3 regions of the Cytobacillus sp. Bva_UNVM-123 genome follow, and region 2 is predicted to be linked to each of the others. Evidence: riboswitches for the same ligand, from Rfam matches in the RefSeq annotation. Region 2 holds a riboswitch; each other region holds the start of a gene.

Region 1 (10,946 bases), 1.8 Mb from region 2:
TTTATAAGGGGTTGCTGCTAGTTTCGTCGAATAAAAAAAGAAAGCAGCTAGATTAGTCTAGCTACTTCTCCATTCGACGTTTATTTTGTTTCTCTGTGTAATGTGTGCTTTTTTAGGCGAGGGGAGTATTTCATAAGCTCAATACGTTCGGGATTATTTCTTTTATTCTTAGTTGTAATATAATTGCGATCGCCTGTTTCTGTGCAGGCTAAAGTGATGTTTACTCTCATTATTTGACTCCTTTCATGACAATTTTTGTTAGGTGGGTCTTACAGGGTATTAATCTGCAGAGAACGGTGGGAGCGGATCCATGAATGTACTCCAGTCCATTTGCATTTCTTCATCTGTTAATAAACAGGCATCTAATGAATGTTCAATCTCCTCTCGGTTCATATCGATACCAATGAAAACTAGCTCATTCATGCGATCTCCAACAGTTTCATCCCAATTTTCCAAGAGCTCTGGTTCTTCTTGTAAAATTTGTTCTCTTTCCTCTTCAGGATAAGCAGCCAACCATTCCCCGGCACCTTGCAATATAATAGATGGTCCAGCTTGAGAGATTAATCCAGTCATGTCATTTCGAGTGGCAAGCCAAAAAAATCCTTTCGCACGAACAATGTCAGCTGGCCAATCATCAAGCCAGTTTGTCCATCGTTCCGGATGGAAAGGTCTTCTTCTTCGATAGACAAAAGAAGAAATCCCATACTCTTCTGTTTCTGGTATATGTTCTTCTGTTAATTCTTTTATCCATCCAGCCCCTTGGCTTGCATCTTCAAAATCAAATAAATGGGTATTTAAGATTTCATTAAGTGCTACTTGTCCATATGAGCTTTCAATCAATTTTGCATCTGGATTTAGCCTTTGCAAAACGGCTTTAAGTTCTTGAATGCTTTCTTCATCCACTAAATCAATTTTGTTCAAAATGATGACATTCGCAAATTCAATTTGATCAATTAATAAGTCCACCACTTCGCGGGTATCCATCTCATCTGTTGCTTGCTTTCTATCAAGCAGGCTCTCACCTGAAGCAAAATCATGCCAGAAACGATTCGCATCAACGACTGTGACCATCGTGTCTAGTCTGCAAAAATCAGATAAGTTTATTCCAAGGACATCATCGGCATATGTAAAGGTTTGAGCGACAGGAATAGGTTCTGAAATGCCAGTTGATTCAATTAAGATGTAATCAATATCTCCTGCCTGCACAAGCCTTTGTACTTCAATAATTAAGTCCTCTCTTAATGTACAGCAAATGCAGCCGTTTTGAAGCTCAACTAATTTCTCTTCCGTCCGAGAGAAGCCGCCTTGTTTAATCATAGATGCATCAATATTGACCTCGCTCATATCATTGACAATCACTGCAATTTTTTTATTCTCACGATTTGATAATACATGATTTAGTAATGTTGTTTTTCCTGAGCCTAAGTATCCACTTAAAACGGTAACGGGTAATTTGGTTAACATGTATTCACCTCAATTCATTAAACGTAATCATTACGATTTAAAAAGTATACTACGATACAAATAAGATGAATTTATATCGAAACTTTATTAGGAGGTATTAATTCGTTTAAGTTAAGTACATTTGATATAAAACGTAATGATTACGATTTATATTGTAGTACATTTTTTTTTAGAAAGCAAGAGAGGGTGTTTAATCAGTAAGTGTTCTGAAGGATAGTGAGTTCGAGCTACACTTGTTAAGTTTAGAAGTACGTGGATAGTTGCTAATCGTAATTTTAGTCGAATAAAAGTTTTTTCACCTACAAAGATACATTAAAATGGGCGACTGAATTTCAGTCGCCTAAAAAGAATTGTTAAAATATAAAAATAATGACTTATAATGAGCCAAGTGAACCTAATGAAGCAACGCCTATCCAAAATAATAATTTTAATCCAATCGAAACAGCACCTAAAATAATGGACGCAATAGACATCCCTCTTTTTACTGTGCTCTTCATTCCAATCGCACCAAAAATGATTGCTAATATTCCTAGAATATAAGGAATGAAAGGAATTAGATTTAATACAACACCAATTATACCTAAAACTAATCCAGCAACCGCTAATCCATTACCTTCTGCTTTTTGTACGATTACTGTTTGAGTTTGTTCATTATTCATTTTATTCACCCCTTTCCAAATTTGGTAGTTATATATATTTATAGGATATATTTACCACTATATTATAATTTAGAATTATTATTGGATTCTGTCAACAATTTTCGGGGTATTTTGACATATTATACATACAATTAATATTTTTAATGGGAGCGAAATAATAATGTTTTTTTAAAGGGATTTTCTGGTTGAACGTTCCCAATGTATTTGGTAAGATAAAGGAAATAAAATGGCTATGTGTGACTGGCGAAAACGGATAACCGTAAGGGAGCACATAGTGTCGTTGAGCCGATCGCCTGGGCAGAGGTAAGGGAATGATCCCTTGCCTCTTTATGCTATAAGGAGGAGATTTCACTTACCAAAAACTAAATATTGTAAATGCGACGATTGTTATGGGTGACACTATAGCAGGAGCAGCTTCTGGAGAGGGTGCAGAGATCTGCAGCGCCGAAGGGTTCAAAATCTCAGGCAAAAGGACAGAAGAATAACAAATACCATGTTCATTTGTTATTTTTGACGTCTGAAGGGATTGGAGACCACCAATCTCTTTTTTTATTAGATTATTAAAATTCATGGATAATAAAGAGGAGAAAATAACATGAACACAACGACTTTAAATAAAATAAAAACAATTAAAACGTTAAACAATATTGCAGAAAGCGGGTTAAATGTTTTCGGTAAGAATGATTATACACTCGATCATGAGAGCGATAACCCTGATGCGATCGTTGTTCGCAGCTTTAACATGCATGCAATGGAATTAGGTACTCAATTAAAGGCGATAGCACGGGCAGGAGTGGGTGTTAATAATATTCCAGTCGATACATGCACAGAAAGAGGAATAGTGGTTTTCAATACGCCTGGTGCCAATGCAAATGCAGTAAAGGAGCTTGTTTTAACTTCCTTAATGGCCTCATCTCGTAATCTTTTTGCTGGAGTAAGCTGGGTAAGGTCATTAGAAGGGGAAGGAGCCGAAATTTCTAAGCTCGTGGAAGCAGGGAAAAAACAATTTGTCGGAAAAGAAATTAAGGGAAAAACATTAGGTGTAATTGGTCTAGGTGCGATCGGTGCACTCGTCGCAAATGATGCGCTTGATTTAGATATGGAGGTAATTGGGTTTGACCCATTTATATCAGTTGATACAGCATGGAATTTATCCCGCAACATCCAGCGGGCAATGACGATCGATCAACTGTTTGCTAGAGCTGATTATATTACTGTACATGTACCGCTAACAGATGACACGAGGGGAATGTTTAATGCTGATGCCTTTAGTATTATGAAGCCTGACACTTATATTTTGAATTTTTCTCGCGGTGAGCTTGTCAATGAAGAGGATATGGCGAAGGCCCTTGAAAATGGGAAAATTGGCAAGTATATTACAGACTTCCCAAATGACACTGTATTGAAAATGAAAAATGTTGTTCCAATCCCACATCTTGGTGCGTCTACCGTAGAATCTGAGGAGAACTGTGCTATTATGGCAAGTCGTCAAGTGAAGGAATTTTTGGAAACTGGAAATATAAAAAACTCAGTGAACTTTCCTAACGCCTCTTTACCTTATACAGGAAAGTGTCGAATCACTGCTTTTCATCAAAACATACCAAATATGGTCGGCAAGATTACACTAGCTATCTCCAACTACCATTTAAATATTGCAGACATGATTAATAGGAGTCGAGGAGACTATGCTTATACGATTATTGATTTAGATGAAAAAATAAACGGCGATGTTATTCCTAGTTTAATGGAGAAAATCAATGACACTGAAGGCATGGTAACTGTACGGATTATTTAAAATTTATTTTTTTAGTTAAATCAATCCCCCACTCATTTCAAAGTAGCAAAATGGGTGGGGGATTTTTTGTGGGAAGGGCAAACCAGAGCAGGAAAGCAGTACGTCGATCAACTTAAACATTTCAATTTTTGGCGGCATCGATTATTCGTCTTTACTTTTTCCAACTAATAAGGTGACTTGTGCCAAAAAATTTATCCCTTGACAAATAGAAAGGAGGGCGTTACGATTGCGTGGAGAATTAAATAACCTCGTTAGGTGAGGCTCCTATGCAAACATAGGCCACTGCCCAGAAATATCGAAAGATGCCCATGGGTAGAACAGGAATTGCCGGATTAAGGCTTTTCATAATGTGGCTAAGAGTGAATGGATCACTCTTTACGGTGTATAGTGCTAAAACTCGACTAGGGGGAAATGTGAAAATACGAGTGCTTTTTTGTGTGCGTTCATTTAGACCCTCTAGGTATCCTGGAGGGTCTTTTAATTTTTTCTCAAGAAAGGAGGGGGTTAGGATGGATAGTCCCAGTATAACCGATTGTGATAGTAATTTTGTAAAACTTAAATCTGTTTCAATCAAGCAGATGAGGAGGACATTTCGATGTTTAAAATTTATCAAAGCGATGACAAAGGGCTGCTTCAAGAACAGTCTGAGATCTATCAGGGCTGCTGGATACATCTCACTGAACCATCAGAAGAAGAGATACAGTATATCGCAAGCCGCCATGGAATACCGGATGACTTTATCCGCGACTCCCTTGATTCTGATGAACGCTCCCGTATTAAAAAGAATGAAAATGGTTTAATGCTTATTATCAATGTACCGTTAGAAGTAGAAATTGGTGGAACTGAACCATTCCGTACAGTTCCAATCGGTATCATTCAAACGAACAATGTAATTGTTTCCATATGTCGGATTAATCATCCAATTTTACAGGAATTTAGTAAGCAATTTGTAAAGCCGATTTTTACAAATAGGAAAACATATTTAACTTTACAGATATTGCTTGTATCTGCGCATTATTATTTACATTCGTTAGATGATCTTAATCAAAAAATCATCGAAGCGGAAAAGAAGATACAAAAATCTATAAATAATCGTGAAGTGTATACTCTATTCAATATAAAAAAGAGTCTTGTTTTTTTTACAAAGGCACTTAAAGTCAATCGTATGATGATGCAGAAGCTTTCAAGAATGATAAATTTCGAAATGGATGAAGAAGTGGAAAAGCTAATGCAAGCTGCCATTATCGAAATGCAGCAAGCTCTTGATACATCTGAAATCTACAACGAAAATTTAGGGAATATGATGGATGCCTATTCGGCTGCGATTGAAATTAACTTAAGTGCTGTCGTGAAGGTATTAACAGCTTTAACAGTTATTTTTACGTTCCCGTTAGTAATAGCAAGTATATATGGGATGAACATCCCGTTGCCAGAACAGAATGGGGAGTACATCCTTGCCGTTCTTATGTCATTCTCAGCAATAATCATTTTAGCGACGGGCTGGATATTTTACAAAAAACGTCTATTTTAGACGGGGAAGCGAGGAAAACAAATGCTTACAATTTTTCAAAGTGGTCAATCTAACCGATTACAAACGGTATCCCATTTTGCCCATAATACGATACTCTATCTCGTAGACCCGACAGATGTCGAGATTTCTATAGTTTCGAATAAACTTAATATTCCAAAGGCCTTCTTCCATGAATCATTAGACATTCATGAAAGACCAAGGATTGAAAAAACCAATTCATCATCGCTTATCATTCTAAATGCCCCCATTGCGATGGATGAAGAACGGTTGTATGAAGCTGTGCCTTATCGAACACTGCCATTTGGAATCATTCATGTGGAAAATCATTTAGTGATTGTCGCTAAAGAAGACATTCCATTAATAAACGATGTAATTTCAGGGAAGCATGATTCTTTTCAAACCCATATGAAGACACGGGCGACATTATTGCTCTTTGAGGCAGTTGCACAGTCGTATCTCAATTTTCTCAAAACGATAACGGCACAAATCAGCCGCTTACAGGAAGAATTGAAAAAATCACATAATAATCGCGAGTTATTTGGATTGATTCACATTAATAAAAGTCTCGTTTACTTTTCAACATCTTTGCGTGCTATGCGCAATGTTTTTCGGCATCTTTCTAAAGGGAAAACTATTAATCTATTTGAGGAAGATGCGCAAATGCTTCACAGTGCATTAGTTGATCTTGAACAAGCTGCGGAAGTGACGGAAATGCGCAGCCTCAGTTTAAGTGGTTTGATGGATGCGTACGCTTGTATAATTCATAATAATCTCAACGGTGTTTTGAAAATCCTAACGACGCTTACAATCGTACTAATGATCCCGACAATGATTGCAAGTATTTTCTCAATGAACGTCCCCTTGCCTTATGAACAAGAACCATTCATGTTTATAGTAGTGATGGGGTTAATGGCTGCAATCAGTGGGGGTCTTATCTATGTATTTTATAAAACAAAATTTTTGCGATTTTAATAGACTGATGGCAGTAAACAAGAAAGGATGTGTGTTAACATGCTCGTTATTTATAAAAGTACATTAGAAGGAAAAATGGAGATGCAAGCAAATATTACTCATAACAGTTGGCTTCATCTTGTTAAGCCAACAGCAAATGAAATTGACTATGTAGTTGAAGAGCTTGCCATCCCAAGGGATTTTATAATTGATTCACTTGATCATGAAGAACGGCCGCGTATTGAGCAACGCGATGGGGCGATCATGATGGTCATTCATATCCCTTTTGATCGTGAAGATATTGAGAGTTCTCGTCAAGACGTGAAATATCGGACAATTCCCATGGGCATTATTCATACGAAAGATCATATGCTAACCATTTGCGGTGAAGAAGTACCTTTTTTGGTGGATTTTTTTAACAGCGAGATGAATGATTCCGCTACGCATATGAAAACGCGAAATACGTTAAATATATTAAATACAACTGCTCGTGCTTACATTCATTCTTCGGCAACGATTGAGCGTGAGATCGGATGGGCAGAGGCGGAGCTTGCTAAGTCATATCGTAATCGTGAGATGTATACACTTCTTAACTTGAATGAAAGTCTCATCTATATGGTAACCTCTTTGAAACAGATGAAATTTACGATGAAAAAAATCTTGCACGGGGACTATATTAAACGATATGAAGCGGATGCAGATGTTTTAGACGATGTACTTATCGAGTTAGAGCAAGCATATGAAGTAACGGAAATCAACCAGGCCAATTTAAATAATGTTATGGATGCATATGGAAATATGATCCAAAATAACGTAAACCAGGTACTTAAATTACTTGCGGCATTTACGATCATTTTGTCAGTACCAATGCTAATTGCTAGTATTTACGGGATGAATGTACCGATTCCATTCCAAGATAAGCCAAACGCATTTTTATTCGTAATTGTCGTTACGGTCGCTCTAATGGGTCTGTCTACTTTTGTTTTTTTCAAAAAACAATATTTTGCCCGATCATTTTTATAGACAGAGAAATAAAAGGGGGATTTCCACAAATGAAAATTCCCCTTTTTTTCTTAAAGTTCATTTATTTCGTATAGTTATCGAAATACCCTTGAATAAAGATAATCGGTGTTCCTTTATCACCACTACCAGAAGTTAAATCAGATAGCGAACCGATAAGGTCAGTAAGCTTTCTTGGTGTTGTTCCTTGTGCTTCCATCGAGCCGACAAGATCTGCTTCTTTATTATTAATAAATTCAGCAATCGCTTGTTTAAGCTCTTCACCTTTTAAGTTGGCAAAATTATTATCAGCAAGATATTTTAATTTTACTTCATTCGGCGTACCGTCAAGACCTGATGTGTAAGCAGGTGATACAACAGGGTCAGCAAGCTCCCAAATCTTACCGACAGGGTCTTTAAATGCGCCGTCTCCATAAACCATAACCTCAACATTTTTACCTGTTTTGTCTTTAAGCATTTGCTGAATTTTATCAACGATTGGCTGGCAATTGCGTGGGAAAAGCTTCACACTATCTTCAGTTGCTTTATTAGAACCGAGTAGCCCATATGCTTCATTACAGCCGCTTCCATCAATCGATTCTGCTAAAATATTATCAAGGCTATAAATTTTTTCGCCGCCATTTGCTTTTAAAATTCGCTTCGTTCTAAATCTCGTATGAATATCGCATGTAAGTACATTTTTCGTGTAGTCTAGAATCGTTTTTGGATTATTGGAGAAAATAACCTCACATTCAACCCCATATTCTTCTACTAACGATTTATAATAATCGATATAATCAACACCCGTAAAAGTATGCTTATTATAGCCAAAAAGATCGCGGAATTGTTTTTCTGATAGTACATCTGTCCAAGGATTAACGCCTTTTTCATCAAGCTCATCAATATCGACTAAGTGGTTGCCTACTTCGTCTGATGGATAGCTAAGCATAAGAACAATTTTCTTAGCTCCTTTTGCAATCCCACGAAGGCAGATAGCAAATCGATTTCGGCTTAAAATCGGGAAAATGACGCCAATTGTCTCATCGCCGAATTTTGCTTTGACATCTTGAGCAATATGATCAATTGTCGCATAATTTCCTTGCGCACGTGCAACAATCGATTCTGTTACAGTAACGATATCTTTATCATGAATATGAAAGCCCTCAACTTCAGATGCCTTTAACACACTATCAACTACGATTTCTTCAATATTGTCACCTTGATTGATAATTGGGCAACGAAGACCTCTAACAACAGTTCCAACGACTCTTTCCAATATAATCGCTCCTTAAACTAATCAAGTTAATTTTGATCACTACTTGTACTATACCTCGATTTAATGATATAAGTAAAATTAATATATCTAATGGTGGATATAAGAGGTGTTTATATGGTTAGCAAATTAGATTTATATAAAATTTTTTGTGTAGTGGGGAAAAATAAAAGCTTTTCCAAAGCAGCGAAAGAGCTGTATATGACACAGCCTGCTGTCAGTCAAGCAATCATGCAATTGGAAAAAGAATTAGATACGCGCCTATTTAATCGGACACCAAAAGGGGTGTCTCTAACAGATGAAGGTCATCTTCTTTTTGAATATGCCCAATCAGCTATTAAATTAATAGATGTTGGGGAAGAAAAGATTTTAGAATTTAAGAATTTAACAGCAGGAGAATTAAAGATTGGTGTAGGAGATACGATTTCCCGACATTATTTATTACCCTATTTAGAAATTTTCCATAATCGATATCCGAATATTAAGTTTAAGATTGAAAATGGAACAACCTTCGAGCTCTGTGCTCTTTTGAAGTCTGGGGAGGTCGATATTGCTATTTGCAACCTTCCAATCGAAGATTCCACGTTAGAAGTAAGACCTTGCTTTACTATACAAGATACATTTGTGTATGGTGATAAGTTTAGAAAGGTTTTAGCGAAACCGATAAAGCTGCAAAAGCTCGTTAAACTTCCATTAATCTTCTTTGAGCCGAAATCAAATTCTCGGAAATATGTGGAGGATTATTTTTTATCGAAAGGGATTCAAATTTCACCCGAATTTGAATTAGGCTCTCATGATTTATTATTGGAATTTGCGAGAATTAATTTAGGGATCGCCTGTGTGACGAGAGAATTCTCACTCGATTATTTGAATAAAGGACTATTGTATGAAGCAAAGCTGATCGAAGAAATACCGAAGAGAAGTATAGGTGTCTGTTTTTTAAAAAGCGTACCCTTGTCACAGGCTTCAATGAAATTCGTTGAGATTATTGGAAATAATAAATAACCACGATTGATGTTTTATTAAATGTATTTATCTTAAAAAGAGCTGCTTGCTAAACGTCTAATTCTAAACAAGATGAATTAGACGTTTATTTTAAGCAGCTCATTGTAATCAATCAATCTTAATATACTTTGTCTCCATTAAAGATTGAGTTTTTAACGATGACATAATCGACATTACGGATGGATTCTAATTTTCTGCCACCAGCATAGGAAATGGAAGATTGGAGATCTTGCTCCATTTCAATTAACGTATCTTTTAACGAACCTTTGAATTCGACAAACATTTTTTTGCCTTCGACATTTTTCTTTTCGCCCTTTTGAAACTCTGATGCTGAGCCGAAATATTCTTTGTACAGCTTGCCGTCTTTTTCAATCGTTTCGCCTGGAGACTCTTCGTGTCCGGCAAATAAAGAGCCGATCATAACCATAGACGCACCGAAGCGCACGGATTTCGCGATATCACCATGAGTGCGAATGCCTCCATCAGCAATAATTGGCTTGCTTGCTGCTCTTGCACACCAACGTAGAGCAGCTAATTGCCAGCCACCAGTTCCGAAACCTGTTTTAATCTTTGTAATACATACTTTACCTGGTCCAATTCCAACCTTTGTTGCATCGGCACCGGCATTTTCTAATTCTCGTACTGCTTCAGGAGTTCCTACATTTCCTGCGATCACAAAGCTATTAGGTACATGTGTTTTAATATGCTTAATCATCTCGATAACGGCATTGGAATGTCCGTGTGCAATATCGATTGTAATGTACTCTGGCGTTAGATTTTCTTTTGATAATTGTTCAATAAAGCTATATTCCTCACTCTTAACCCCAACACTAATCGAGGCGATTAATCCACGTGCATGCATATCTTTAATAAACGAGATTCGTTTCTCTGGCTCAAATCGGTGCATAATGTAGAAGTAGCCATTTTCCGCTAAATAAAGAGCAATTTTTTCATCTATAATTGTCTGCATATTTGCAGGAACAACTGGCAACTTAAATGTATGACCACCTAATGTTACACTTGTATCACATTCTGAACGACTAGTAACGATGCATTTTGCAGGAATTAATTGTATATCTTCATAATCAAATACGTTTTCCATAGATTCCACCCCTAAATACGAATATTGAAGTTTAACTAAATTAAAACGTTCGTACATTTGGTATTTTACATTATTTTATCAGTATGTCAAAGGTTATTATGATTTATGTTAGAAAAACTTGGCGTTCCTTTCCTACCAGCTAAAAAAAGAGTTGCCCAATTAATGAG
Region 2 (10,946 bases):
TGTTAAATATATTACACAAACGGTTATCAAATATATTGACCAGCCAAAGGAAGAGCGAAAACGGCAACATATCGAGAAAAAGGAAATGAAAGAACCCTTTCTGTTAAAATGGTTTGGGATTCTTCCATATATTTTTTACGATCAAGTTAAAAGGAAGTACAGAAAGAAGAGACCTATATAAAGTAGGAATTAAATATTTTCAAGCTAAGCTGCTTTGCTAAGCTCCTTCGGAACAGATTGTTTGTTCCGAAGGAGTTTAGCTTTTTTATTTTTAATAAGAAAGCATAAAATTTTTGAAGTTGGATGAATGTCTAGCCCCAGCGCTTGACCAAGGCACTTACCCTTTTCTTATTAAATAGCCAAATCTGTTAAATAAAATAATCCACCATTGACAATTGAAATTGAAATTTTGGGTTCATACTGCTCTTTCAATGCGGCTTTTTCAATCTCATAAACTTCTCCTTTTTCGTCCAGCTCTTCATAAAAATGTTCAAGCAGTGTTAAATCTTTATCCCATCTTGCTCTTGCAGCCTCTGCCCAAGAATGATCCTCTAACTCAAGCTGCTCTTTAAGAAATTTCTCCACTCTTAACATCCCGCTTTTTGGCATGATGAGAGGCGAGATGGTAAAGGAGTAATCTGGAATTTTTCGAGTAAGCTTTAATTCTAGTAGCTTATCATGAAAGTTTTCAATCATTTGCCCATTAATTAGTTGTAAACCGATTGATTTAAGTACATCTCGCTTTCTGTCACTTTGATAAGAAATGCGGATATTCATCCCAAGCCATGGTTTTAACGAGGTTTGCGTGACAGGAGAGCGCTGCTGCTCTTCATATAAGCGAATAAAACCGGCAAGCTTTCGTGTTGAAGCGAAAATTTGGTGCAATCTAGGGGAGCCGAAGTGAATAATTTCTCCTTTTAAGTCTTTTGGAGCTAAATTAGGCTCTGTAATGAGCGTAAGGCTCATTGGATTTGGAGTGCCACCAGTTTTCTCTAAATAATGCCAATAAAACGGGCGATTCATCAGTTCTTTATCTAAGTCAATCGTTAATTCTACCGATAGAAATCCTGGACCATTATGGATGATTGTACAGCCATTTGCTTGAAAGTATCGTTCGAGAAAATTATGAATTTCCTGTTGCTGCATTCATCTCACCTTCCCTTAGCTCTTCAGCAAATTGAATCATGGCCGTTAAATTGTCCATCTTAATTTTCATTTCGCCTTCAGAACTGGAATTACCGAAAATATCAACTAAATAGTCTTCAAAATTTCCGAAATCAAGTTTTGTTAGAATATCATCTAAATCACCTATTACTTTTTCAAAAAGATGAATTTTCTCGTATAGTAATTTTAAAATATGCTCTTCAACAGTATCTTTAGTGGCAAAGTTAAAAATATGCACATCCTTTTCTTGACCAAGGCGATGAATACGACCAATTCTTTGTTCCAGCCTCATTGGATTCCATGGCAGATCAAAATTAATAATATGATTGCAAAATTGCAAGTTAATCCCTTCGCCACCAGCTTCAGTTGCAATCAGAACTTGGGCATTCTTCTGGAACAACTCTCTCATCCAATCTTTTTTTCCTCTTTTAAAACCACCTCGAAAAGGAACAGATGTAATATTATGCTGTTTCAGAAACCATTGCAAATACATTTGTGTAGCACGATATTCGGTGAAAATAATCACTTTATCATTAATTTGTTTAATTAGTTCAAGTGCTTTCACGGCTTTTGAATTTTTTTGTACGGTTTCGATGATTGCCATTAAATCATGGATTTTTTTTTCGAATTGTTTCGTTGGATTTTCTTTTCGAGCGAGCATATTTTTTAATGTAAAAAAAACAGCTTCTCTACTGCTGCATGCCTCCCTCTGAAGGGTCATGATTGAAAATGAACTTGAGCTTTGCCAATTTTCATCTCCACGCAGGCTTAAAATAGCGGTATATAATGCTCGTTCCTCAGGGGAAAAATCGATTGGAATCGTTTCGACCGTCCGTTTTTTCCATTGGATGCCTGTATCCTCTCGACGATTTCGAATCATTACTTTATTCACAAGTGCTTTTAAACGCTCATCATCATTTAAGCTTCGTGAATCCTTGTGATATTTCTCGTAGAAAACGGATTCACTCCCTAAATGACCGGGCTTTAGGAGAGAGACTAAATTGAAAATCTCGCTAATCCGATTTTGAATAGGTGTTGCAGTTAATAATAAGCAAAATTTCTTTTTTAAGTTTTGAACGAACTCATAGTTTTTCGTTTTATTATTTTTCAGTTTATGTGCCTCATCAATAATAATTAAATCATAGTCTTGTTTATAAATAATATCGCGATGGGGATTGCGTTTAGCTGTATCGATTGAAGATATGACGACATCACATTGATCCCAAACATAGCTTTTTCGCTGTATGACCGCAGGGATGAAGAATTTCGTGTTTAGCTCAAAGGCCCATTGTGTAACGAGTGAAGCGGGTACAAGTATCAATACTTTTTTTACAAGTCCGCGAATCATATACTCTTTTAAGATCAATCCAGCTTCAATCGTTTTTCCTAATCCGACTTCATCAGCGAGAATTGCCTTTCCATTCATGTTTTCGACAACTTGCTTTGCCACTTCCAATTGATGTGGCAAAGGCGTAAGTCCTGATAAATGCTTTGGGGCTTGTAATCCCTCAAATTCAGGAATGATCGTATGACTTTCTGCCTCCATTGTTAACTTATAAAGTTCCCAACATCCCCAAGGCCCATCCTCCTCTGTCCGTTTTAAAAAATCGTTTTGCCAGAGGGACTCAAATTTGATCTGTACAGGCATGAAAACAACTCCTTGCTCAAAAGCAATTCTAATGGTAGGATTAGAATAGCTTTGAAAGTTTTGAAATTTGCCACATTCATTTGTTTATCGTTTAACGATAATGATTTTCCATTTTGTTTTACCAGCAGGGCTTATGTAACAATCTGTTTTGGAAACTAGTTGATTATGTAGTCCTATTAAATGCTATTTTTTCTTAGTATGAACCAACTTGGAAAATTTTATAAATGCGGATGATGACAAGGGGAGAGACTACTTATGTAGCGCCGAAGGAGCAAGCAATGAAATTGTGAATCTCTCAGGCAAAAGAACTCTTGTTTGACGTAGCTCTGGAGAGTGCTCTTTTTTTCTGAAAGTGTGAATTTTGAAGCTTGATAAGCTTGTGAGCTTCAAATGATCGATTCTATTCAAAAAGGGGCCACCAAAGGGGAAAGCCGTTTAACGGTAAACTTTCAGGTGCAAGGACAGAGATCTTCTCATTTTTAGAGGGGGTTTTCTGTCCTTTTCTTATGAAGAGCTCCTTTCTATTGGCGAATTTCTAAGCTTTACAAAGGATAAAAGGGGGATGAGTAAATGTCACAGTTAAAACGTACACCATTGTTTGATGTATATAAAGACCATGGTGCGAAAACGATTGACTTTGGGGGCTGGGATCTGCCTGTTCAGTTTTCAAGCATTAAAGAGGAACATGAAGCAGTTCGCACGAAAGCTGGATTATTTGATGTGTCTCACATGGGTGAGATTGTTGTAAAGGGGCCAGACAGCTTTCAATATCTTCAAAAAATGATGACGAATGACATCTCAAAATTAAAAGAATTCGGTGTCCTGTATACGGCTATGAGTTATGAAAATGGCGGAACAGTAGATGATTTGCTCGTCTATAAGTATGCAGATGATCATTATTTATTAGTTGTAAATGCTTCAAATATTGAAAAAGACTATAAATGGCTAAGTGACCATCTTGAAGGCGATGTACAAATTGAAAATATTTCTGATAAAACAGCTCAAGTTGCCATCCAAGGTCCATTAGCTGAGCGGGTGCTTCAAAAGCTGGCTAGTGAAACAAACTTAGCAAATATCGGATTTTTTAAATTCCAAAATGATGTAGATTTAAATGGTAGAAAGGCACTCGTGTCTAGAACTGGCTACACAGGTGAAGACGGCTTTGAAATTTATTGTGGTAACGAGGACATTGTTTCCATTTGGAAGGATATTTTAGAAGCTGGGCAAGAGGAAGGAGTCATTCCATGTGGTTTAGGTGCTCGTGATACGCTCCGATTTGAAGCAAATCTTGTCCTTTATGGCCAAGAAATTTCTCAAGATATTACACCGTTAGAAGCGGGTATTGGCTTTGCGGTTAAAGTAAATAAAGATGCTAACTTTATCGGAAAAGAAGTATTGTTAAGCCAAAAAGAAAATGGTTTAAATCGAAAGATAGCTGGTATTGAAATGATTGATCGTGGAATTCCTCGTCATGGCTATCCTGTTTTCATAGGTGAAGAGAAGATCGGAGAAGTGACAACAGGTACACAATCACCAACATTGAAGAAAAATATTGGATTAGCTCTATTGAATACGAAATATACAAATATTGGAAATGAAGTGGAAGTAGAAATTCGTGGAAAGCGCCTAAAAGCAATTGTGGCACCTACACCTTTCTATAAAAGAGAAAAATAATAAAAGGGGGAGATTATATGATGAAACATCGTTATTTACCGCTGACTGAGTCAGATAAGAAAGAGATGCTCGATGTTATCGGTGTGAACTCAGTTGATGAGTTATTCAATGATATTCCTGAACGAGTAAGGTTTAAAGGCGAATACAATATTAAACCAGCAGCAACAGAATCTGCGCTAATGAAAGAATTAGCTGGATTGGCTCAAAAAAATGCAGATTTAAAAAACAACACTTCTTTTTTAGGAGCAGGTGTTTATGATCATTATATGCCAGTCATAGTCGATCATGTTCTATCCCGTTCAGAGTTTTATACAGCATATACACCATATCAGCCTGAAGTTTCCCAAGGGGAGCTACAAGCCATTTTTGAATTTCAAACGATGGTTTGTGAGCTGACAGGTATGGAAGTTGCGAATGCTTCTATGTATGATGGCGGCACCGCTTTAGCCGAAGCTGCCATGTTAAGTGCAGGACATACTCGCCGCAAAAAGGTGTTAATATCAACTACAGTTCATCCTGAGTCTAAGGAAGTTTTGAAAACTTATGCGAAGGGTCAATACATTGAAGTTGTTGAAATTCCTCAAAAAGAAGGAGTTACAGATGTTGAGGCTCTTAAAGAATTGATTAATGAAGATGTTGCTGCGGTTATTGTACAATATCCGAACTTCTTAGGTAGAATCGAGCCATTAAAAGAGCTTGAGGAAATCATTCATGCACATAAATCCATGTTTGTTGTTTCAAGTAATCCACTTGCACTAGGTGCACTAACACCACCAGGGAAATTTGGAGCGGATGTAGTCGTTGGTGATGTACAAGTATTTGGCATTCCAACTGCATTTGGTGGACCACATTGCGGGTATTTTGCTGTAACAAATAAATTAGTACGAAAAGTACCGGGTCGTCTTATTGGTCAAACGGTTGATGAGGAAGGCCGCCGTGGCTTCGTTTTAACATTGCAAGCTCGTGAGCAGCATATTCGTAGAGAAAAAGCGACTTCTAATATTTGTTCAAACCAAGCCCTTACGGCTTTAGCTGCATCTGTCGCAATGACAGCATTAGGTAAAAAAGGTGTCAAGGAAATGGCGCTTGCGAATTTTCAAAAAGCGAATTATGCGAAAAAACAATTCAAAGAAAACGGGTTTGAGATTGTCTTTGATGGCCATTCTTTCAATGAATTTGTTGTAAAATTAAATGCCCCTGTTAAAGAAGTAAATGTAAAGCTTCTTGAAAAAGGAATCATTGGTGGTTATGATTTAGGCCGAGATTATTCCGATTTAAAAAATCATATGCTCGTTGCCGTTACAGAATTAAGAACGAAGGAAGAAATCGATACATTTGTTAAAGAAATGGGGGAGTACCATGCATAAGGACGATCAAGCACTCATTTTTGAATTAAGCAAACCTGGTCGCATTGGGTTTAGTCTCCCGGAAATGGATGTTCCGGAAACTGATATTAATGAGCTAATTCCAGAGGGATATTTCAGAGTGGAAGAACCAGAGCTTCCAGAAGTTTCTGAGCTAGATATTATGCGTCATTACACTGCACTTTCTAAACGTAATATTGGTATTGACTCAGTCTTCTATCCATTAGGTTCATGTACAATGAAATATAATCCGAAGATTAATGAAAATGTAGCGCGTTATAATGGATTTGCTCACTTGCATCCTTTGCAAGATGAAAGCAGTGTTCAAGGTGCATTAGAACTTATGTATGACCTGCAACAGCATTTAATTGAAATTACTGGTATGGATGAAGTGACCCTTCAGCCTGCAGCAGGCTCGCATGGAGAATGGACAGCCTTAATGATGGTCCGTGCTTTCCATGAAGCAAACGGTGATTTTAACCGGACAAAGGTCATCATTCCTGACTCAGCACATGGTACGAACCCTGCTTCAGCAACAGTAGCGGGCTTTGAAACCGTTACGGTTAAATCGACTAAAGATGGCCTTGTTGACATTGAGGATTTACGTCGTGTTGTTGGTGAAGATACAGCAGCACTAATGTTGACAAACCCAAATACAATCGGTTTATTCGAAGAACATATTCTTGAAATGGCTGAAATTGTTCATGGTGTAGGTGGAAAACTGTATTATGATGGAGCGAACTTAAATGCAATTATGTCTAAAGTTCGTCCAGGAGATATGGGATTTGACCTTGTTCACCTGAATCTTCATAAAACATTTACTGGCCCACACGGCGGAGGCGGACCAGGCTCAGGTCCTGTTGGTGTAAAGGCAGATTTTATTCCTTATCTTCCAAAACCAGTCATCACGAAACAAGGCGATAAATATGTATTTGATTATGACCGTCCACAATCCATTGGACGTGTTAAGCCATATTACGGAAACTTCGGGATCAATGTTCGTGCCTATACGTATATTCGTTCAATGGGACCAGACGGCTTAAAAGCTGTAACTGAATATGCAGTATTAAATGCAAATTATATGATGAGAAGATTGCAGCATGCCTATGACCTTCCATTTGATAGACATTGTAAGCATGAATTCGTATTAAGTGGAAATCGTCAAAAGAAACTCGGCGTACGTGCTCTTGATATCGCTAAACGTCTCATAGACTTCGGCTATCATCCACCAACAATCTACTTCCCATTGATTGTGGAAGAGTGTATGATGATTGAACCGACTGAGACAGAATCGAAAGAAACGCTCGATGCGTTTATCGATGCTATGCTTCAAATTGCGAAGGAAGCAGAAGAGAATCCAGAAATCATTCAAGAAGCACCACATAATACAGTTGTTGGTCGTCTTGATGAAACACTTGCTGCTCGTAAGCCGATTCTTCGCTATCAAAAACAATAATCTTATTACCTCCCTAAAAGGGAGTTCAATAAGACTTAAAAATAAAGCTGGAGAAGAAAAAGATTTCATTTTCTTCTCCAGCTTTTATTTACTTATAAGCTTTTAAATGATCTAGCAAGGTTGGAAAATTTATCGGAATTTCAATCGAAGTTTGATAAAGGGTAAAATCGAAATCCCCCAACTCTTTTAATAATAATGTAACCGTAAAGCAAAACCATCTATTGGTTTAACATGATCATTTTTGCTATTTTGTTTTCACTTTTCCAGTCCATTTTTTAAAGCCGCCTTGGAGTTGTGAAAGGTCTTTATAGCCTCTGCGATATAAAAATTGTGCTGCTCTCCCACTTCTCATACCGCTTTGACAATATAAATAAACGGGTTTGTCGGGACGAAGCTCTTTCATTCGCATTTTCATTTGTGAAAGTGGAATATTTCTCGCTCCGAGAATATGACCGTTGTCAAACTCATTTTGTTCGCGAACATCGATTAATTGGGCTTTACGGTAACCCTCGCGAAATTGTTCTTCTGTTAGTGTTTTAACGATTTTTCGCTGATATAGCCAAGTTACAATCGTATAAACAAGAAATGCCCCGATAATAATTAACAGGAAATAAAGTGTATCCAATATGTCTTTCTCCTTTCACGCTTTACTACGCCTACTCTATTATATAAGCCTTCAATCATATGAGTAAAGTAGAACCGTTGAAAATCTTCTTTTTCCTTGATAAATGACTTTAGAAAAGGAGACCTCTTTGAAAAATTTTGCTACAATTAATAGTAGTTTATCAATATGCAAATGAGGTTTTCTAATGAAAAAAGAAATTTGGCGTTTTATTGACTCAGGTAATTGTTCACCTTCTTTCAATATGGCTCTTGATGAAGCATTGCTAGATTGGAATAGTGAAGGACAGTTTCCTCCGACCATTCGCTTTTATGGCTGGAATCCACCCTCACTTTCAATTGGGTATTTTCAAAAGGTTGAGAAAGAAATTAATATGGAAGCTGTAAAGAAGCATAAGCTTGGTTTTGTCCGGCGACCGACAGGGGGAAGGGGTGTATTACACGAGCATGAGCTTACATATAGTGTGATTGTGTCTGAGGAACATCCAAATATGCCTCAATCGGTCACAGAGGCATATCGTGTTATTTCTGAAGGAATTTTAAAAGGATTCCATCATTTAGGGATGGAAGCATATTTCGCTGTTCCGAAAACGATTGAAGAGAGAGAGTCATTGAAAAATCCTCGCTCCGCTGTTTGTTTTGATGCGCCGAGCTGGTATGAGCTTGTTGTAGAGGGACGGAAAGTTGCAGGTAGTGCACAAACAAGACAAAAGGGTGTCATTCTTCAACACGGATCCATTTTACTCGATATTGAAGAGGAGAAACTATTCAGTTTATTTAACTATCCAAATGAACGTGTAAAGGAACGGATGCAAAAAGCATTTAAAAATAAAGCGGTTGCCATTAATGAAATTAGTAAGACACGAGTCACACTCGAACAAGCAAAAGAAGCATTTAAAAAGGGTTTTGAAGAAGGGCTTCATATTGAGCTTGAGCCTTATGAATTATCAGTGGATGAGATGGCTTATGTAACTAAAATTGCGAAAGAACGTTATGAACAAGATGAATGGAATTTTAAGAGGTAGAAGCGGCGCTAGCCGCTTTTTTTTATTAACAAGGGAAGTGGGTAATTAAAAAATGACAAATGTCATCTTATAGTTGTGACATAATCTACTAACCCCATTTCTCCCTCCATTTTAAAATAAAGTTAGTTATGACGGAGGTGGAAAAATGGAACCGATTGTTTTATTAAATAATGTGACAAAAGAGTTCAAAAATAAAAAGGCAGTTGACGAAGTTTCTTTTTCGATTAAAAAAGGTGAGGTAGTCGCCATTCTTGGCCCTAACGGGGCTGGAAAAACGACAACGATTATGATGATGCTCGGTTTACTAGAACCTACAAGTGGGAATGTGCAAATTTTTAATAAAGCTCCTAAAGACAAGGAAGTCCGTGAAAGAATTGGAGCGATGCTTCAAGAGGTCAGTGTTATAGATGGATTGAAGGTAAGAGAAGTTATTCAATTATTTAGAAGTTATTACCCTCATCCAGTTTCATTTAACGAATTAATTAAAATGACGGGGTTAAATGAAGAAGATTTAAATAAACGAGCGCATAAGCTGTCAGGTGGTCAAAAACGCAGACTTAGTTTTGCACTTGCAATGGCAGGTAACCCTGATTTGTTATTTTTTGATGAGCCGACTGTCGGATTAGATATCGCATCGAGAAAATTGTTTTGGGAAACGGTTCAAAAATTGAAAGAACAGGGAAAAACCATTATTTTTTCCACTCATTATTTACAGGAAGCGGACGATGTTGCCGAAAGAATTATATTGTTTCATAATGGCTCCATCATTAAAGATGGAACTCCAAAAGAAATTAAAGCAAAGCTAACGAAAAAAACGGTTTCGTTCCAAGCGAGTTCTCATTTATCGGTTGAGGAATTTGAGCAAATCGCAGGTGTGTCCCAAGTGTATATAAAGCATAATCGAATTTATTTAGAGGCGGATAATACAGATGCTGTACTTGCGGTAATTTTTTCGAGAAATATGAATATAAGTGGAATTCAAGTTGAAAGTGGAAGGTTAGAAGAAGCTTTCGAACAGTTAACAGGAAAAAGGGAGGCAATTTAATTGAGCGGTTTTAGTATGCAGTGCAAAGCAGAATTCTTGAGAATTTTTCGAAATCCATACTATGTATTTTGGTCATTATTCATGCCAATATTGTTTTATTTTATTTTTACAAAAATATTTAATACAGGTATTCAAGATAAACAGGAATGGCAGGCCCATTATTTAATGTCGATGACAGCTTTTAGTGTAATGGGCTCTTCCATTATGACACTAGGGATTCGACTTGTAGAGGAGCGTTCACAAGGCTGGTCCATGTTCATGCGCATTACTCCCTTATCTGATTTTGCTTATTTTTCAGCAAAAATGATTGGACAAACAATTATCCATATTTTCTCAATTATATTAATTTTTACTGCTGGTGCAATCATTAATCATGTTTCTTTGAGTGTAACTGAATGGCTCATGTGTGCATTTTGGATTTTACTTGGATCAGCCCCATTTCTAGCTATAGGCACATTAATAGGTACGATGAAAAGAGTAGATACAGCTTCGGGAATTAGTAATGTTTTTTATATGATATTGGCGATTTCAGGAGGTATGTGGATGCCGATGGAGATCATGCCTGAGTTTGTGCAAAGTTTTGGAAAATGGCTGCCTTCCTATCATCTAGGAAGTGGAGCATGGGCGATTATAAGAGGAAATATGCCTGAATGGCTAAATGTATTTGTATTGCTCGGCTACTTAGTCCTATTTATGCTATTATCAAGTTATATAAGGAGAAAGCAGGAAGTGGCGGTGTAATGAATATGGCAGTTATGGGAAGAAAAATAGAAATATTTCCATCTAAGTATGGCTTTTTTCCCTATATTTTTTTAGTTTATCTTTTTATGCCTGGATATTATCTTTCCTTTTTAAGCGGGTTTAAAGCCTTTATTGGTTACATGCTGCTTGGCTTGTTTTTAATATCTTACAGGCAGCTCTATTTTTTTACAGCTTCTTTTCCCTATTG
Region 3 (10,946 bases), 2.2 Mb from region 2:
CTTCTATATTATTCAAGAACATCCCGCTTCATTTCTACTCTCTTTTTCGAGAAAATCAGGACTAACGGGAAAATAATGATGATGCTGTACAAAATGATAAACTCCCATTGTGAGTGTGAAATAGAAAATGCTTCATTTGGCAATGCCTGCTTCATTATTAAATAATAAGCAACGACGAAAAGTGGAAGAAGGATGCCAATAATGGAAATATAGTTTTTGCATATGCTTGATACAAAAATAGCAAGCAACCCCATTGATAATGTTAGTACATAAGTTAAGAGGATGGTCATCATAATAAGCTGAAAAAAGCTGAGATCATACCAATATGCCTCCCCCATAAATGAGTTAATGCCACTTTCAAGAAACATGCCGATCTGATTTGTTGAGTACAGGCTGTAGTAAACAATCGCCAAAACCGTTGTAAGCAAGAATGCAGAGAGCATTCCAGCTATGAGCTTTTTCCTAAATAAGCCTCTGCCAATCTTTGATGAGTACTGCAAGCCAATCATATTATTCTTATAATCTCTTATAAAAATTGGAGAAATCATAAAGAGTACACTGACTAAAATTGTAATCGCAATAGATTTGCTAATCGTTCGGAAGTTGTATTCTACCGGATAGGAAGGGAAAATAGCCTTAACTGTTCCAGAATTGATAATTTCTTGAATCCTTTGCTCCTGTTTCTCATTAAGCTTACCCTCAAAGAATGAATAACCATAACGTTCGTTTACATGCTCCATATCCTCAATAATACGTTCTCTCTCAGGAATCTCCCAAAATAAATCAACACCTTCATCAAATATTACCCTTGAGGCTACTTCATCAATAGCAGAATCTGTATCTCTCATTTCTTGAAATTGTTGATAGCTGCTAATTCCTAGCTTCCTAAAATCTTGATCAGATTGAATGTATTCATCTGCCTTCGCCATTTCCCTCGCCAGAACGGCCTTAAAGTCTTCAAACTCAGCCTCATCTAATTCATGTCCATATTTCTCAACCATTTCAATTCCAATGTAATACATATCTGTAGCTGGTCTTCCGTTCGGAAAAACTGTAATATCAAAATCAATGAAAATATAATACATTAGGCCGTTTATTGCGACTAAAAGCAATAACATGACTGGATGAAAAATTTTCTTCATTTCCTGTAAAACGATATGCAAAGCTCACAGCTCCTTCAATCTCAAATTATCCTCTATTAAGCTAAATCACTTTTTCTGAAGCTTTTTGCACAATACATGACACCTAGAAGTAATACGAGCAACCAAATCGTGATTGTGATTATTTCGAAGTAAGCAGTAAATGTGAGCGCTCTTTGCATAAACCAAATAAATGAATTTAATACAAGGTTTATCGGAGTGAAATAGCCGAACAAAAACAAAATATTACTAGTGGAAAACAGTGCTTGATTTACAAAGATGACACCAAACATACAAAGAAAAGTAAAAAATACGAGATAACTATTACGGATCCACCTTGTCATAATGACGGTCATGAACGTAAAGATAACAATTAATAAATAAGCAAGTAAAACAGCTGCAGCCAAATACTCGGCAAACGATAAATTCCACCATGACATAAACCATTCTTTTCCTGCATTGAATAAACTGCTGATTGGAACATGCCAAAACTCTCGATAGGAAAACACAGTAAAATAACCTACTAAACTAATCGTCCATATCATTGTCCAATTAAGAATATTTGTGATTAACACAGCGAATAGCTTATCTACCCAAAGTGTTCTCCCTCTTTTCGAGCTGTACGAAAGTAAATAGGTTCCTCGCTCAAACTCATAATTCATAACATAGGCAGTGACTAGAACAGTCAAGATTACACTTTCGATTAGCATTGCTTTAAACAATGTTTTAAACAAAAGGAGATGTGTATCAAATACAGCCTGGGCTGGAAAGAGTTGCTTGTACTCCTTATTTTGCAACACTTCTTCATATCGATCCGTAAACTTACCATAATGACTTCTAATGAACTCTGCTGCTTTTCCATCAATTCCATACATCCAAATTTCCTTCTCGGCGATTTTAATCGGATCGTATGCCAAAAAATCCTCATCGATCTTTTGACTAGTAAAATAGTAAAATTCGAGCAAAGCGGTTTCATTAAAAAACTGTATTTCTTTTTCAGAAAATTTTTCGGGAAGATAGAAGGAGCCGTCTGTAAAAAACTCATTCATATTTTGATAAGACTTTGCTAGTACGGTAGTTGTCCCCTCATTTACCTTTTTCATCTTCGCTTCGTAATCATTTTTCATTTTTTCCAGCATTTCTTGATCAATTTCCGTTCCGTATTTAGCAGCAATTTCGTTTACATCGCGTAAATCATTTTGAATATAAGCATTTTCATAAATAAGAAAGGAATTGAAACCGATGAAGATGATAGTAAGCGCTATGATAATAGGAGATAGAAATGCTTTCCTTATTTCATACAGCAAAATCCTCATCATTCTTGTCCTACTTTTTCATCTTGATATTGATAAAGAAAGACATCTTCTAAAGCGGATTTCACTTGCTTCCATTTTGGGTCATCCATTTCGTCTGCAATAAAGCGAATATTCATTCTTCCATCTTCCTGTCTTTCAGAAAGGGATAAATACTTTTTACGAAATGGTTGAACATGTTCAAACTTCATTTCTGTTTCAAAAACCTTGCCTTCAAGCTGCTGGCAAATGGCTGAAATGCTATCTTTATAAAGCACCTGTTTATTCTTAATCATAATGATTTCATTCGCAATTGATTCAACATCTGAAACGATATGTGTGGATAAAATAACAATGCGGTCTCTTGCTAAATCAGATAGTAAATTTCTGAAACGCACACGTTCTTTCGGATCTAGTCCAGCTGTCGGCTCATCAAGAATAAGTATTTTTGGGTCATTAAGCATTGCCTGAGCAATACCAACTCGTTGGATCATCCCACCTGAAAATTTCCCCATTTTCTTTTTTATCGCATCCTCTAAAGCAACGAGCTTTAAAAGCTCAGGGATTCTTTCTTTTGCCTTTTGCTTAGATATCCCTTTCAACGCAGCTAAGTATTGTAAATATTGGTAGGGATTGTAGTTTTTATAGTAGCCAAATTGTTGAGGTAAATAGCCGATCAAATCCCGGTAACTTTCTCCCATCGTCATAATATTTTTACCTTCATATAAAATTTCGCCTTTTGTCGGATAGAGCAATGTTGTTAACATTTTAATTAAGGTTGTTTTCCCCGCACCGTTTGGAGCGAGTAACCCATAGACACCATTTGAGAATTCCAGCTGAATATTATTTAATACGGAAAAGTCTCCAAATTTCTTACTAACTCCATTCACTGTTAGCATATTCGTTTACTCCCCTTCTTTTATTTTGAATCATGAACTCTTTTAATTTTTTCACATATAGATAAGCTGATAGGCAAATAATGATTCCATACAAATACCACGGGACAGAAACAAGCATCTGATGATAAATAGATGAATCAAGAATGTGGAGTGCAGCATTAATCGCCACCCAGCCTAACAGCGCAGCAGCCTTTACTGCAAATGTTTTTAACACGGACAGCACATATAGAAACAGTAGAGAGAAAAGCAGCAGTGATGTTGTCGAAATCATAAAAGCTTGCACAAAATAGACAGAAGAAAACTTCAGTGCCAATGTGAACACCCATATCGTATTCAAGAGGAAACAAAACACACTAAATGCAAGCATGCGAAATGCCGCGATTTGATAGATGTTGTATTTACATGACATTTCAACTTCAAATGTCCCGTTTAGCTTACTTGTTATAAAAGAAAATAAGGAAAGAACAAAGTAAAGAAGCGGTGAAATAACCATAATAATGCTGTATAAACTTGTATAGTCATCAATAGTTTCTTGACCATTCATCGTAATCATATACATGATGATTGCCATCAAACATATAGCAGCCACAATCTCTTTATAATCTCTCAGAATGAAACGAATTCCGATCTGCTTGTACATATTTTTTAAAAGAGCAGAAAATGATTCTCTTTTTATCAACCCTTTTGCCACAATTACTTTTATTTCTTGTTCAATAATGTCATCACTCGGAAATTGAGTTTGGCTTTTTTCATGCATAATCATTAACCTCCTCTACCTCTTTCCTTATTAGCTTTAAACTACGATAATATTTCGTTTTTACGGTCGATTCAGGAATCTGTAATGACACAGCAATTTCTTGGAACGTATAATCCCCAAACAGCTTTAAACGCAATACTTGCTGATGAGATGTTTCCAATCCGTTTACTACTTCCATGACTGCTGCAAATTCTTCCTTTTGCAAAAGCATTTTCGTAAAATCCTTATTCTCTCCTATTTCCCTATCATCAAGTTCATCTGAAAGAATACGAAATTTGTAAGACCGAGAACGAAAATAATCAACAACCTTATAAGTCGCTATTTTATAAAGCCACGTCCGAAAACTCGCTCTCTTTCCTTCGAATTGATGTAATCCTTGAAGCATATTAATGAAAATTTCTTGTGCTAAATCGAGTGACTGCTCTTCGTCAAGAGTTTGTTTATAAACATAATGATAAATTTCTCGGTAATAGTAGGACACGAGCTCATTTGCAGCCGCTTCACTTCCTTTTTTCTTTATTTGTTTAATCAGCCTTAAGTCTCGGTCCATTATTCACCACTCATTTCCAGTCATCAAATCTGTTTTTATAAGCTTATATTTATATATTCGTTTATTTTCGATAAATAGTTTTGATTTATTGAGAAAAATTTTTACTTAAGGTGAATTATCCGTATTCCTAAGAAAAATACAAATTAAAACATAATAGACAAAACAAGTGATAACGGTTATCTTTATCACTCAATAGCTAAAAATTGACATATTTATGAAGTAGCAGGAAAAACGTTGATATAACTGCTTTTCAAAATCCCCTTTCATAAAAACTCCTTTTTTTTAAACCACTTGTTCATAAGTACGCCATATCTTTTTTACATGAATGTGAACTTTATCACATGCTTATTTCACACTTCCTTCGTAAATGGTACATTTTAAGTGTAGTAATTATCTTATTTTTTATTTTGAAAGGATGGGGTTTTATGTTTAACAAATTATTGCGTGAAAACAACATTGTCGCTGGAATTTTAACTGTTATTCGTATTTATTTAGGTTGGCATTGGCTTACAGCAGGTTGGGGGAAAATCACAGGTGGATTTGACGCAGGTGGATTTTTAGCAGGTGCAGTTGCAAACCCTGTTGCAAAAGGAGAAGCATTAGTATATCCGACATATGTTAAGTTTTTAGAATCTTTTGCTGTACCTAACGCTGAAGTATTCAACTTTCTTATTCCTTGGGGAGAATTCTTAGTAGGACTTGGTTTAATTCTAGGATGTTTAACAACTTACGCAGCTTTCTTCGCAATGGTTATGAACTTCTCTTTCTTATTTGCAGGTACAGTATCTAGTAACCCATTTGATATTATGCTAGCAATCTTCATCGCTGTTTCTGGTTATAATGCTGGTAAATTCGGTCTTGACCGCTATGTAACACCTTATTTAAGAAAATTATTCAATAAAGGAAAAGATAAAGGCCAAATTGTTTCAGCATAGATAGACAGATAAAATGAACCTTATGTAAAGAGGGGTGTTCCAAAAGTATAACTTTTAGGAGCCCCTCTTTTTTTTGTATGTTCCTATTTTTACTCTTAATCAAAAACTAAATTTGTTATAGTAACATGCAAATATGAAGTTTAATATGAGAAAAACAGCATTAACAATGCATTTTTTTCTTTTCAGTTTAACTTGCTTTTTCCTCGATACTTGCTTCATCCTTCCCTTTCGATAAAAACCATCCTCCTAAAGCAAGGAGAATCAGAACAGCATAGAACGTCATTTTCCATGCAGGCGATTCTGCAAAGCCTGTTGGTAAAATAGATAAAGCCTCATGAGATAATGTGTAAACTAATAATTTTACGCCGACCCAGCCAACGATAAGAAATGCAGCAACCTCTAGGCCAGGCTTTTTGTGTAATAATCGAACGAAAAAGTTAGCTGCAAAGCGCATAATGATTAATCCGATAAAGCCTCCAGCAAAAATCACAAGAAATTTTCCTCCATCAAGCCCGCCAATTTTCGGTAAGCCTGAGCTCGGCAATGCCATCGCTAAGGCAACTGCAGCTAGAATCGAATCGACCGCAAATGCGATATCAGCCATTTCCACTTTGAAAACAGTCATCCAGAAGCCTGATTTTTTCTTCTCTTCTTGTTGTTTTGCTGCATCTTCTCCCTTTTTCACCAATACTTTTCTAAAAATATGATTAAAGGCGATAAACAAAAGATAAAGAGCACCTATTGCTTGCACTTGCCAAATATCTACAAGGTATGAAATCGCAAACAAGGAGCCAAAACGGAAAATAAAGGCGCCAGCAAGACCATAAAACAAGGCTTTTCTACGTTCCTTTTCAGGAAGATGCTTGACCATAATTGCTAAAACGAGTGCATTATCTGCTGCTAAAAGTCCTTCTAATCCAACTAAGAGTAATAATACCCAGCCATATTCTAATAAAATTGAAAGTTCCATATCGTGTTATCCTCCATTCGTTTCATTGCCGTTTTAGTCTAACCTTCCATTGCTTGCCTTTATGCTCCGCCTAAGAACATCCCCTCCTTAAATTCAAAAAGACCTTTACCACTTGTTGGTAAAGGTCTAAAAAACAAATAAAGACCTCTACCTTCTTAGGTAAAGGTCTTGCTAACAACGTTATGTTGCCAACAAAGCCGAGAGATTGCACTCCGAAATGACGACTTTGTTGTTAAAGCTACTCCCCTTTAGGAGAACTATTCAACTATTTATATTTATATCATAATCGATAGCCCTAATCATTGTCAAAAGAAATTTTCTTTATTTTGCTTTAAGTATTCTGTCATCAATCCGCTTCTCAATTTTTTTTAACTGCGCACTATCCTGCATTATTTCTTCTTTATTTTTCTTAATTAAAGCGGATAACGTTAATCTTCTTCTCTTCATTGATAACCTCTCCCTTTGCTCTTTATTTTTCAAAAACCATATTCAACTATTCAAACACGATGGTCTTATTTCCATGAACAATTACTCTGTCTTCGATATGCCATGCAACCGCATCAGCAAGAACCATTCGTTCAATATGCTTACCAGCTGTCTTCAAATCATCAGCCGTATAGCGATGATTTACCCGCTGGACATCCTGTTGAATAATCGGTCCTTCATCAAGATCATTCGTTACGTAATGAGCTGTCGCCCCAATAAGCTTAACCCCTCTGTTAAATGCTCTTACATATGGATTAGCACCTACAAACGCTGGTAAAAAAGAGTGGTGAATGTTAATAATCTGATTTGGATAATGAGAAATAAAGTTAGGCGAAAGAATTTGCATATATCTGGCCAGCACGATAAAATCCACTTTTCCATCCAGTAATTCCAACACCTTTTTCTCAGCATCATGCTTCGTTTCATGTGTCAACGGAATATGAAAAAATGGGAGTCCATAGCTCTCCACTTCATCACTTAAATTTGCGTGATTGCTAATGACCACTGGAATATCTACAAGCAGCTCCTTCGATTTCCAGCGCCAGATAAGCTCTAACAAACAGTGATCCATTTTGGAAACAAAAATGGCCATTCTTTTTCTTTTCTCTGTACTGCTGAGCTGCCAATCCATCGCATGCTCATTCGCCAAAACTTGAAAATCTTGTTCAAGATTTTCAGAAGCGTGCTCAAATTCAATGCGCATAAAAAACCTTCCAGCATGAGGATCTGTCGTATGTTGATCAAAGCGGACAATATTCGCCTGATGTTCTAGTAAGAAGTTTGATACAGCTGAAATAATCCCTAGTTTTTCCGGACATGAAATTAATAAGACTGCTCTGCTTGATTGATTGTTAGTAGACATTGTCATCTCTCCGATCATGTTGTATGTTTTGCAAGGAAGAGTCTATTAAGCATGAATCGCATTCCCATCGACAGCTAAAGCTGCCTCCCCAATCGCTTCAGCTAATGTAGGATGTGGATGTATCGTTGATGCAATATCCTGCGCTGTTACACTTAAAACTTTTGCAAGTCCAGCTTCCGTAATCATGTTTGTCACATGAGGGCCAACCATATGTGCTCCAACAAGCTTATTCGTTTCCTCTTCTACAACTAGCTTCACAAAACCATCTGGTTCTCCCATAACAAGCGCCTTTCCAATTGCACGGAATGAAAATTTACCAGTCTTAACCTTTAGTCCTTGAACCTTTGCCTCATCTTCTGTCAGCCCAATACTAGCTACCTCTGGACTGCTGTAAATACATTTCGACACAAGTGTTGGATCTAGTGGAGTTGGGCTGTTTCCAGCAATATGCTCAATCGCAATCACTCCTTCATGTGAAGCAACATGAGCTAACTGCAAACCTCCAATGACATCACCAATTGCATATATGTTAGGCTCAGCAGTTTGATAATATTCATTTGTAACAATAAAACCACGATGTACATTGACAGTCGTATTCTCAAGACTAATGCCTTCAATATTTGGTGAGCGCCCAACAGATACTAATAGTTTGTCAGCTGAGAATTCTTTTTCTACTCCACGATGTTCAGCCTTAATTGACACTTGTTCCCCTTTTTCTAATGTTTCTGGAAGAACTTTAGCGCCCGTAACCATTTTTACCCCTTTTTTCTTCAATAAACGCTGTAATTCCTTTGAAATCTCTTTGTCCTCAGTTGGAATAATTTGCTCTGCATATTCAATGACCGTTACTTCTAAACCGAAATCTGCAAGCATAGACGCCCATTCAATTCCTATGACACCTCCACCGACGATAATCATTGATTTTGGCAGCTCCTCCATTTGCAGTGCCTCATCTGAAGTCATGACATATTTCCCATCTACTTCTAGTCTAGGAAGTGTCCTTGGTCTTGAACCTGTTGCAATGATAATATTTTTTGGATTGAGAATAACTTCATTCTCTCCATCATTTAACTGAACGGAGACATTCCTCGATTCTAAAATCCTGCCTTTTCCTTCATAAACATCAATTTTTCCTTTTTTCAATAAATGTTGGATTCCTCTAAATAAACGATCCGTTATTTCTTCTTTTCGAGCCTGAACTTTTGAAAAGTCAATACCTACTTCTGGTACGATGACTCCAAATACATCCGCTTTTTTTGTTGACGCATATACTTCGGCACTACGTAATAATGCTTTGCTCGGAATACACCCTGTATGAAGACACGTCCCACCTAGCTTCCCCTTTTCTACAACAGCCACTGACAATCCTAATTGGGATCCGCGAATAGCTGCAACATAACCACCTGTTCCCCCACCAATAATGACAACATCGTATTCTTTACCCAACTTCTTCTCCCCTTTGACTTTGATTCGCTCACTCTTATTTGCTATTTGCATCCCCTTTTCGCAAAATATCCAATTTTATATGTAAAAACCTTCACAAATTCTCGTATGTAATCATGATAAAGCTGTAGGCTATCATTTTTTCCACACAAAAAAGGACAGAAAGGGATCGCTAAATAATTACCCTTCTCTGTCCTTTTACCTGAGAGTTTACCCATATTTGATGTGGGAGCCCCTTTGGTGACGTGTAATTTAACACGCGCTCTCCAGAGATGCGTCCTTTTGTGGTTCTGTCTACCTGAGAGATTAGTCCCAAGGGTCTCTTTTTGGAACTTGCTCCTTCGGTGGCTGTTACACTTGCTCTCTCCCACAAAAGTCATCCGCCAATATAATTTTCACTAAATTTAGAATAATACTATAATTAATTAAAGTCAAGTAAAATAGCAGGAGCTAAGAAGGTTTTACTTTCATTTGAATCGTATAGCCTTTCCATCCCCTCACCCTACTTATATGAAGAATAGACTACTATTGCATATAGTTGTCCATTCCTAGAAATTGATGCTGAAACATACACATTCTAATAGCGTTATGATATTCACCATCCACAAAAAACTCATCAATTAATTCACCTTCGAAATGAAATCCAAGTTTTTGATAAATATGGATGGCTTTTTCATTATTTTTATCTACAATTAAATACAATTTATATAGATTTAATATGGAGAAAGCATAGTTCATTGCTAAACGAGTAGCATACTTTGCATAGCCATGTCCTTGATGCCTCGGATCAATAATAATTTGGAATTCTGCCCTCCGATGAATATAATCAATCTCCACTAATTCAACGAGCCCGACCATCTCACCAGTTTTCTCCACGATGAAACGCCGTTCTCCTTGATCATGTATATGCTTATCATATAGATCCTGCAATTCAACAAAGGCCTCATAAGGTTCCTCAAACCAATACGACATAATATTTGCGTTAATGTTGAGTTTATGGACAAACTGCAAATCTTCTCTTTCCAACGGTCTTAGCTTTACTACCTCACTCAATATGTTCAATCCTCCGAGTCATTCGCTAAATTTAATCTTTCTATTTATTATCGTGACAGAAGCTTATTTTATTCGAAAAATTGAAAAGTGAAGAACGATGTATGTATTGACGTGATTCTAAATATATATTAATATATTATCTTTGAGCGATTGCTCAACGTGGTTCGTAACCATCCCACGATAAAAAACTAAGGAGCGAATTAAATATGAAAATAAGAACACTTGTCGCCAATGGCATTTTGGCAGCATTATATATTGCTGTCACCATGTTAATCCAGCCATTTGGGTTTACGAATATCCAATTCAGGGTATCGGAAATGTTCAACCACCTCGTCGTATTTAATAAAAAATATATTTACGGCATGGTGTTAGGTGTATTTTTAGCAAATCTATTATTTTCGCCAATGCCTGCTTATGACATTATTTTTGGTGTCGGCCAAACGATTATTTCTTTACTCATCACGATTGTTTGTTGTCGCTTTATCAAAAATATTTGGCTGGGGATGGCTGTTAACACTATCGTCTTCACTTTTACGATGTTCCTTATTGCTCTTGAGCTA

Evidence for each region. Region 2 has a riboswitch for glycine ahead of gcvT (glycine cleavage system aminomethyltransferase GcvT). Riboswitches for the same ligand answer to the same signal wherever they lie in the genome.
Region 1: it holds a riboswitch for glycine, as region 2 does, so the genes downstream of both, KDN24_RS25800 (phosphoglycerate dehydrogenase) here and gcvT (glycine cleavage system aminomethyltransferase GcvT) in region 2, are expected to answer to the same signal.
Region 3: it holds a riboswitch for glycine, as region 2 does, so the genes downstream of both, lpdA (dihydrolipoyl dehydrogenase) here and gcvT (glycine cleavage system aminomethyltransferase GcvT) in region 2, are expected to answer to the same signal.

Annotation. Positions count from the first base shown of each region.
Region 1 is NZ_CM177772.1:5,088,297-5,099,242, reverse strand. It holds gene rpmG (50S ribosomal protein L33) at 81-230, opposite strand; gene KDN24_RS25810 (GTP-binding protein) at 280-1,464, opposite strand; gene KDN24_RS25805 (DUF4190 domain-containing protein) at 1,839-2,123, opposite strand; ZMP/ZTP riboswitch at 2,350-2,429, shown strand; glycine riboswitch at 2,531-2,610, shown strand; gene KDN24_RS25800 (phosphoglycerate dehydrogenase) at 2,719-3,918, shown strand; M-box (ykoK) riboswitch at 4,159-4,333, shown strand; gene KDN24_RS25795 (magnesium transporter CorA family protein) at 4,514-5,449, shown strand; gene KDN24_RS25790 (magnesium transporter CorA family protein) at 5,471-6,421, shown strand; gene KDN24_RS25785 (magnesium transporter CorA family protein) at 6,461-7,423, shown strand; gene KDN24_RS25780 (coenzyme F420-0:L-glutamate ligase) at 7,485-8,675, opposite strand; gene KDN24_RS25775 (LysR family transcriptional regulator) at 8,790-9,677, shown strand; gene guaC (GMP reductase) at 9,796-10,779, opposite strand.
Region 2 is NZ_CM177772.1:3,335,285-3,346,230, reverse strand. It holds gene KDN24_RS17170 (YqzE family protein) at 1-181, shown strand, start outside; gene KDN24_RS17165 (YqhG family protein) at 352-1,146, opposite strand; gene KDN24_RS17160 (DEAD/DEAH box helicase) at 1,124-2,812, opposite strand; glycine riboswitch at 3,043-3,133, shown strand; gene gcvT (glycine cleavage system aminomethyltransferase GcvT) at 3,383-4,486, shown strand; gene gcvPA (aminomethyl-transferring glycine dehydrogenase subunit GcvPA) at 4,507-5,853, shown strand; gene gcvPB (aminomethyl-transferring glycine dehydrogenase subunit GcvPB) at 5,846-7,306, shown strand; gene KDN24_RS17140 (rhodanese-like domain-containing protein) at 7,551-7,931, opposite strand; gene lipM (octanoyltransferase LipM) at 8,116-8,952, shown strand; gene KDN24_RS17130 (ABC transporter ATP-binding protein) at 9,098-9,997, shown strand; gene KDN24_RS17125 (ABC transporter permease) at 9,998-10,738, shown strand; gene KDN24_RS17120 (sensor histidine kinase) at 10,738-10,946, shown strand, end outside.
Region 3 is NZ_CM177772.1:1,129,850-1,140,795, reverse strand. It holds gene KDN24_RS05500 (hypothetical protein) at 9-1,163, opposite strand; gene KDN24_RS05495 (hypothetical protein) at 1,199-2,458, opposite strand; gene KDN24_RS05490 (ABC transporter ATP-binding protein) at 2,455-3,330, opposite strand; gene KDN24_RS05485 (hypothetical protein) at 3,308-4,087, opposite strand; gene KDN24_RS05480 (RNA polymerase sigma factor) at 4,080-4,637, opposite strand; gene KDN24_RS05475 (DoxX family protein) at 5,063-5,572, shown strand; gene KDN24_RS05470 (MeeY/MeeF family manganese export membrane protein) at 5,760-6,542, opposite strand; gene KDN24_RS05465 (FbpB family small basic protein) at 6,864-6,989, opposite strand; gene purU (formyltetrahydrofolate deformylase) at 7,036-7,890, opposite strand; gene lpdA (dihydrolipoyl dehydrogenase) at 7,936-9,336, opposite strand; glycine riboswitch at 9,609-9,713, opposite strand; gene speG (spermidine N1-acetyltransferase) at 9,859-10,386, opposite strand; PreQ1 riboswitch class I at 10,540-10,584, shown strand; gene KDN24_RS05445 (QueT transporter family protein) at 10,593-10,946, shown strand, end outside.